2 regions of the Aeribacillus sp. FSL M8-0235 genome follow, and region 1 is predicted to be linked to the other one. Evidence: a T-box and tRNA genes for the amino acid it is inferred to sense, from the RefSeq annotation. Region 1 holds a T-box; the other holds one or more tRNA genes.
The links. The T-box of region 1 lies ahead of glyQ (glycine--tRNA ligase subunit alpha). A T-box ahead of a tRNA ligase gene usually reads a tRNA of that ligase, here a tRNA-Gly.

Region 1 (4,433 bases):
CTTTTTGCAATTTTACAAAATTTTCTTCAAGCCGTAAATACGCTTGATACAATGTTTTTTCTTCTTCCTTCTCGAACAGCTCTTCTTTAATATTGCCCTCTTGGCCCTTAGACGAGATGTTGACAACACGAGACAGCGATTCAATTACTTCTTTAAAGTCACCCTTTTGGCTTTCTTCTGACAGAACGGCAGCCCGCTCAAAATATGCATTAACTTCATGGTAATTGGATTGTAATACCGATTCAATTATATCATGGCGGACATTTTCTTCATGAAGCGCAAATTTGACTCTCATTTGGAAGAACGACAGCAATTCTTTTCTCAAATTGTCTTTATTTTCTAAACCATATACATTTATAGCAAGGTCGAACAATTCCTCCAATTCAAGCCGCCATTGTTTGGCTCGAAGAATTTGAACAATGCCGCTTGCTTGTCTTCTTAATGCATACGGATCTTGTGAGCCAGTTGGAATCAAACCGATCGAAAAAAATCCTGCAATTGTATCCAGCTTGTCCGCAAGCCCTACAATGGCTCCGCTCAACGTTTCAGGCGTCTTGTCGGAAGCATGCCGCGGCATATAATGCTCATTTATTCCTTTTGCAACCTCTTCCTGTTCACCCTTTAAAAGAGCGTATTTTTCTCCCATAATTCCTTGAAGCTCAGGAAATTCATAAACCATTTGCGTAACAATGTCAAATTTGCAAATGGAAGCAGTCCGTTTAATATAAGCTTTCTCCTCATTGGAGCATTCAAGCTTTTCGCTAAGCTTTTCTGATAATTTTACAATTCGGCGAACCTTGTCACCGATGGAGCCCAGTTCTTCATGAAAAACAATTTTTTCAAGCTTCTCCAGTGCGGTATCGATGGCAAGCTTTTTGTCTTCTTCGTAGAAGAAATTTGCATCGGAAAGTCTTGCCCGAAGGACCTTTTCATTCCCCTTGGCAATCGTTTCAATGTTTTGATCATTCCCGTTTTTTACGGTAACAAAAAACGGAAGCAGCTTTCCATCTTTATTTTTGACAGGAAAATATCGCTGATGCTCCTTCATCGTCGTCACTAACACTTCTTCAGGCAATGTTAAAAACTGGTCTTCGAATGAACCGTACAGGGCGGTCGGATATTCCACCAAGTTTGTAACTTCCTCGAGCAAATCTTCATCAACAGGGATGATCCAGTTTTCCTTTCTTTCCAGTTCCTCCAGCTGTTGAATGATCATTTGTTTTCGTTTTTCATAATCGGCGACAACAAACTGGTTCAACAAAGTATTTTCATAATCGCGTGGAGTGGAAATTTCCGCTTTCGTCCCTAAAAAGCGATGGCCATACGTAACATTTCCTGTCGGAACATCGGTAATGGAAAACGGAATGATGTCTTGTCCAAATAAGACAACTAACCATTGGATCGGACGGATATAGCGAAGATTCCAATTTCCCCAACGCATATTTTTCGGAAAATGGATGGTTTGAATAATCTCTTCTAACCCTGGGAGCAGTTCTTTCGTTTCTTTCCCTTTTTGAAATGTTTGAACAAAAGCGTACTCAACACCATTTACTTCTTTAAAGGATATGTCGTTTGTGGAAGCTCCTTGGCTCCGTGCAAAGCCTAACGCTGCTTTTGTCCAATTTCCATTCTCATCAACCGCAATCTTTTTTGCCGGTCCTTTTGCTTCGCCAAGCAAATCTTCCTGTTTTTCATTTACATCCTCTACAAGGACGGCAAGACGTCTAGGAGTTGAATATTTTTTTATTTTGGCGTAAGAAATGCGATGTTCATCCAGCCAAGCTCCTACTTTGTCAGCCAGCTGATCAATCGAAGACAGGATGACGCCGGCAGGCATTTCTTCAAGCCCGATTTCGATAAGTAAATCCCGTTTATTCATGATTTTCGGCCCCCTTGTTTTTCAGCATTGGAAAACCGAGTTTTTCCCGTTCTTCATAAAACGTTTTGGCAACTTTTCTTGCCAGCTTTCTCACTCTGCCAATATATCCGGTTCGTTCTGTAACAGAAATAGCTCCTTTTGCGTCAAGCAAATTAAATGTGTGCGAGCATTTTAAAACGTAGTCGTACGCTGGATGAACGAGACCTAATTCCATCTGTCTGTGCGCTTCTTTTTCATACGTATTAAACAGTTCAAATAGCATGTTTGTATCGGATGTTTCGAACGTATACTTGGAATGCTCATATTCAGGCTGATAAAAAATGTCCCGATATGTAAATCCGTTTGTCCATTCAAGGTCAAATACATTTTCTTTTTCTTGAATATAAGACGCCAAACGCTCAATTCCATAAGTTATTTCAACAGAAATCGGTTTGCATTCCAGTCCTCCGACCTGCTGAAAATACGTGAATTGAGTAATTTCCATTCCGTCAAGCCAAACTTCCCAGCCAAGCCCTGCGCAGCCGAGAGAAGGATTTTCCCAGTTATCTTCCACAAAGCGGATGTCATGTTCAAGCGGATCAATTCCAAGAGCCTTTAATGAATCTAAATAAATTTCTTGTATGTTTTTCGGAGACGGCTTCATAATGACTTGGAATTGATGGTGTTGATAAAGGCGGTTCGGATTTTCCCCATACCTTCCGTCAGCAGGTCTTCTTGACGGCTCCACGTAAGCAACATTCCACGGTTCTGGCCCGATGGAGCGAAGAAATGTGTATGGGCTCATGGTTCCGGCACCTTTTTCTACATCATATGCCTGCATCAAAATACATCCATGATCGGCCCAATGCTTTTGCAGCGTCAAAATCATTTCTTGAATGTTCATTCATCATGCACCTCCACAATTAAGTTATGTTCGAACAAAATAAAAACCGTCCCTAATGCAACAAAGTTGCATAGGGACGGGATGACCCGCGGTTCCACCCTATTTGCTGAAAAACGTTTCAGCCTCTCGTAAACCGTTATTGCTCTGGAACGCCGTTCCCTGCATCCTCATACCTTAGCTCGCACCATCCTAAGGTCGCTTTCTATGAAGATTGCAGGTACTCTTTTCCTTCATCGCATTTTATTATTCAATTTGACACGTATCATTTCCGCTCATTACATGACATTAAATCGCTTTTTCTAACAGCATGAGGGGGGATAAATCCTTCATTTGAAAGGTTTCACATCCATGTATATGGTTTACAACATTTCTTTTAAACTGTCAAGCTGATTTAAAAATTTTTTCGATTTCAGCGATAAACCTGCATATTCCTGATAATATTGATCAAGAACAAATCTCAGTTCTTTTTTTGTCTCAGCGGAGACGGATATTTGACCAATGCGGTTTAAGTCAATAGAATAAAACAGCCGCAACAGCTTCACTGTCTTCTGAGAAATATTGAGCCTGTAAGGATCTTTTTCAAAACAGCGGCTGCAAATCAATCCGTTTTCTTTTAATGAAAAATGAAACGGTCCGTTTGTTTCGCCGCTTACTGCACATTTGTTTAATTCGGGATATAAACCGAGAACGTTGAGCATCTTTATTTCAAATATATTGGTCAAAATTTCCGCATCCTTTTCTTCATTCAGCAGATGAAGTGTTTGAAATAAGAGCTCAAACAAAAAAGGGTTTCTGTCTTTTTCATCTGTTCCTTTATCAAGGAGCTCTACAATATATGAAGCATATGCAGTCAAAAAAATATTTTCCTTAATCTCTCTAAAAGCGGAAATGATTTCTCCTTGGCTTAAATTGCCCAATCCAGAAGATTGATGATACAAAAAATTTCCATACGTAAAAAGTTGGGTAACAGCTGCGAGGCGGCTGTTCGGTTTATTTGCGCCCCGTGCCATTACACCAACTTTCCCAAACTCCCTTGTATATATTGTAACAACTTTATTGGTCTCACCATATTCCGTTGTACGAATGACAATTCCTTCCGTCTTTACAAGCATTTCTCCACCATCCTATTGGATACAGCACTACTAAACAGGGAGATCAACCTCAGTCCGCTCTTCTTCCTTCATTTGACAATCTTTCGTCCGCTCCTTTTCAAGCTCTTTAAAAAGGAGATATGTGTCAATATTACCTGTAAACGTGAATACTTTCCAGGTAAAATCTAACATATTGTCCCCACCTTTCTGTCGTTGTTCCTAAGCTATATCCAATTCATTGTTATCATAGCCTTTTTGACTCATTTTCATGTTTTGAAAATATTTCTAACTTCCTTCAAGTCAATTAATATTCGTCTTCCCTAAATCCAAAATCTCGCAATTGCGACAGGCGATTTCTCCAATCTTTTTGCACTTTGACCCACAGCTCTAAAAAGACTTTTGATCCGAGCAAGTTTTCAATGTCAACCCTTGCCCTTTTCCCAATTTCTTTCAACATTCTTCCTTGCTTCCCAATGATAATACCTTTTTGAGAGTTGCGTTCCACAACAATTGTTGCAGCTATATATACTGCATGGTTTTCTCTTTTTTCAATAGAATCAACAACAACTGCGACAGAATG
Region 2 (4,433 bases), 430 kb from region 1:
CTCTCATCGGCGCATCACCGGCACGTAAACATTGGGAAACATAATTTGTACAATTTACGTCAAAATAAGGATAATTCGGATTTCTGCTGTTCCACCACCGTTCCGCATATTGGACGCTTTTCAACCGATCATATTGAAAAGAAACCCGTTCATCTTTTCCATGCCACTCTTCGTTTGACCAATCATCCTCTTCATCTTTATGAAAACAGTCTTTTAGTTTAACTTCATCAGATATTAAATGACCTTTATTGGAAAACTTCGCTACCCGCTCTTCCCCAATTTCTTCTATATATAAAAAATCACCCTGCTTATAAAGAAGCCTGTAATCACATAAATAATCTACAACGGTTGCCTCATCTTCGATCTGTTTCGGCCATTTTATGAGACAAGTCGCTTTCACTATTTCCGCTTTTCGTTTTGCTGCCAGCTCTTTTTTCTTTTCACACCATTCAAGCTCTGAAGATTGCTGCCGATTGTGATTGACAGATTTGTTCACTAAAAATTGCAGCTTTTCATTTATTTTTCGATAAACAGCCTGTACGTCCACATTTGTCACCACCATTTTCGTTTCTTCTATATACGTATGATGGTGACAATTAAAATCATGCTTTCAACATTTCAATTCCTTTGACAATTTCATTCTTTACTTCTTCATCTTGTTCTTTTTCCAGAGCTTTTTCCAATTCAAAAAGCACTGATTGATCTCCTATCCTTCCAATCGCCCATGCGGCGGTTCCCCGAATAATCGGTCTTGAATCTTCGTGCATCAGTTTAATTAAGTCAGGCAAAGCCGTTCTATCTTTATAATGGGCTAAAGCGATGATCGCATTTCGCTGAATCGGTTTTTTTCCTCTCCATGAACCAGCTATATGGCCGAATTTTTCTTTAAACTCGCGGTTTGAAATATGAAGAAGCGGCTTTAATTTTGGCTTTGCAATTTCAGGATCCGGTTCCATTTCAGAATGGATATGGAAATCCTTTCCTTTATTTTCCGGACAAACAAGCTGACAAGTGTCACAGCCGTAAAGCCTGTTTCCGATTTTCCCACGATATTCATCAGGCAGAAACCCTTTTGTTTGCGTTAAAAAAGCAATACATTTCTTTGAATCGAGCTGCCCGCCTTGTACGAGCGCACCAGTCGGACATGAATCGACACATATGTTGCAGGATCCGCATCGGTCTTCAATGGGGCTGTCGGGAGGAAAAGGAATATTTGTAATCATTTCGCCCAAATATACATAAGAGCCGAATTCCGGTGTAATAATCATGCAGTTTTTTCCGCTCCATCCGATACCGGCTCGCTCTGCTACGGCCCGATCCGACAGCTCCCCCGTATCGACCATCGATTTAACCTGTGCTCCGTCCACTTTTTCTAAAATAAATCTTTCCAGCTTTTTCAACCGATCTTTTAGAATCACGTGATAGTCTGTCCCCCATGAAGCCCTGCAAAATAAACCGCGCCGCTCTTTTTTTGTACTTCTGGGAGCATTTTTCATTTTTGAAGGATATGCCAACGCTATAGAGATAATCGATTTTGCTTTTGGAAGGAGCAGCTCAGGATTTGTCCGCTTTTCGATATCAGGCTCCTCGAATCCTGACTGATATCCTAACTGCTGCTGTACAATTAACCGCTCCTTCAATGTTTCAAAAACATCAGCACTCGCAAAACCGATTTTATCGATTCCAATTTGCTTGCTGTATTCAATAATTTCTTGTTTGAGAACTGCGAAATCCACACCGCTCCACCCCCTTTGTTTTTATTTCAAAAAATATATAAACTATGTTAAGATAAAATGGCTGAAAATAGGAGGGAAATCAATGGAATTTTTTATTGCTGAAGAGGTCAAACAACGAATTCCTCACTTTAAAATAGGCTTAATTGAGTATGATCATATTCAAGTATCCGAATCCCCCCAAATGTTAAAAGGGAGACTTCGTTTCTTTCAAGAATCTATTTTTTTCGATCTAGAAAATAAAAATGCAGCTGAATTAGACGGCATTCGAGAATGGCGGGAAGTCTTTAAGCGTGTTGGCACTGATCCTAATCGATACCGCCCATCCAATGAGGCTCTTTTTCGCCGCGTTCAAAAACAGCAATACTTACAGTCTATCCATTCAGCCGTTGACTTAAATAATTTTTTCTCCTTGAAATATGAAATTCCGTTAGGCATCTACGACCGAAACAAAATAAAAGGATCTATTACGTTAAAAATCGGTGAAAATGGTGATTCATATGATGCCATCAACGGCCGCCAAGTAAATTTGGAAAATAAACTAGTAACCTGTGATGCAAACGGACCTTTCGGAAGCCCCTATGTTGATTCCAAGCGAACAGCAGTACAGCTTTCGACAACAAGCGCTTTACATATCGTTTATTTAAAGCCATCGATGCGGACAGAAGAAGCAAAAAAATTACTTGAAGCGATGGCAAACATGTTTGTTCAAATTCACGGTGGAGATGCTCGCCAACAAATTTTCGCTTAAGCCTCTCCCTTTTCTTTCTTTTAATGGCATGGCAGCCATATACAAAATTTCTATAATGAAAAAACGCAATGCTTCGTTTGCTTATAAAAACGAAACACTGCGTTGATGAATGATATGTATGGAGCGGGTGATGGGAATCGAACCCACGACATCAGCTTGGAAGGCTGAGGTTTTACCACTAAACTACACCCGCATATATTATTCGATTTTCTATTAAAACGAAAAACACGCATTTGCCATGCCTCTTCCTCTTCCAGCTTATTCGAAGAAGTAAATGCGTCGAGGCAACTCGATGCTTATTCATTGAAGCATCGCTCGTGGCTGAGGTTTTACCACTAAACTACACCCGCATACATTATTTCTTTTCTATCAAGACGAAAAACACGCACTTGCCATGCCTCTTCCTCTTCCAGCTTATTCGAGGAAGTAGATGCGTCGAGGCAACTCGATGCTTATTCATCGAAGCATCGCTCGTGGCTGAGGTTTTACCACTAAACTACACCCGCATACATTATTTCTTTTCTATCAAGACGAAAAACACGCACTTGCCATGCCTCTTCCTCTTCCAGCTTATTCGAGGAAGGAGATGCGTCGAGGCAACTCGATGCTTATTCATTGAAGCATCGCTCGTGGCTGAGGTTTTACCACTAAACTACACCCGCATACATTATTTCTTTTCTATCAAGACGAAAAACACGCATTTGTCATGCCTCTTCCTCTTCCAGCTTATTCGAAGAAGGAGATGCGTCGAGGCAACTCGATGCTTATTCATCGAAGCATCGCTCGTGGTAGCCGTAATGCAATGACGGGTTTTATTATAGCAAAGCGAAAATGACGGTGCAACGGAAAAATGTAAAAAAAACGACATTTTTTTATGTTTTTGTCGAAATTGTGAACAAAATAGATACCAAGCTGTCCATTTAACACCCTATACCACTGAAAAAAGCATTAAATCAACAGTTTTTCTTATTTTGTTCATATATTTACAAAGCTGGTGGTAAATGTCCGGCGTTTAAATGTAAACTCCGAAATCATGGCAAGCTTAGATAACAGTTAGATTGAACCCCTCAGTCATTCCTTCGCAAACTAAATTTATCAACCAACATAAAATACTAAGAGCTGAGAAGATTCCTATAAAATCAGAGTAAAGTTAAGACCAAATGATAACTATACCTCAAAAACTACACCATTTTGATTCATTGAAAAAATGTGATGAGCGCACTTATCCCATATCTTTTAACTTTCTATAGCACTTTCGTGACTACAGCTCCCATACCTTGCCCATTTCAGAGCTGTCAAGAATTTTTTCAAAGATAAATATACACTTATCCGGTGGATCAAAAATCTGCCTTTTTTATATTACTATAAACAACTTGCTCTTCTAAAAATTCAGCTGATGAATCGTTAAAAGAATCGAGTAGGAGGGAGCGATTAACTCCCGTCCTCTCACACCACCGTACGTACGGTTCCGTATACGGCGGTTCAATTAAGATAATTGACGCAAGTCTTTATAACTTCCGTGAATAGCTGTTCTCTTTATGCCAGTGGTCACTCCACCCTCCAAGAGATCTCCCACGGGATTCACCGCTTCCTCCCTCAAGTGAGGTACTACGTTTTCTGTGTTCATCATGACTCACTGAATGCCAAGGGCTATTCTCTCTTAATTGTTCGGTCCTTCTTAGTTGTTCTAGACCAACTAATACTATGACCTCTGCTGACTTCTGACGGTTCAGCTATCTATCACTAGATAGGTTACCAAGGTTACTTGGCGTGCCAGCCAGACCTCCCCGGGTAAGAGTGTAATCTTTCCTTCCATCCATCTGCTTCATTTACTCTGTATCACCTTCGGCAGAAAGGGCTTTGTTTTGTCTTGCAAACTCACCCAGTGATACCTAGCCTCATATGAAGTTCGTGTTCCGAGAGACCTTAAAGTTTGCCGCTCGCTTCCT

Region 2: it has a tRNA-Gly gene. The T-box ahead of glyQ (glycine--tRNA ligase subunit alpha) is inferred to sense a tRNA for this amino acid. The anticodon was not compared.

The regions. Positions count from the first base shown of each region.
Region 1 is NZ_JBBOBW010000001.1:2,582,545-2,586,977, forward strand. It holds gene glyS (glycine--tRNA ligase subunit beta) at 1-1,879, opposite strand, end outside; gene glyQ (glycine--tRNA ligase subunit alpha) at 1,872-2,762, opposite strand; T-box leader at 2,832-3,005, opposite strand; gene recO (DNA repair protein RecO) at 3,122-3,874, opposite strand; gene NSQ71_RS12555 (YqzL family protein) at 3,905-4,045, opposite strand; gene era (GTPase Era) at 4,158-4,433, opposite strand, start outside.
Region 2 is NZ_JBBOBW010000001.1:3,012,194-3,016,626, forward strand. It holds gene NSQ71_RS14735 (amidase domain-containing protein) at 1-562, opposite strand, end outside; gene queG (tRNA epoxyqueuosine(34) reductase QueG) at 603-1,736, opposite strand; gene NSQ71_RS14745 (B3/B4 domain-containing protein) at 1,819-2,484, shown strand; tRNA gene NSQ71_RS14750 (tRNA-Gly) at 2,604-2,677, opposite strand.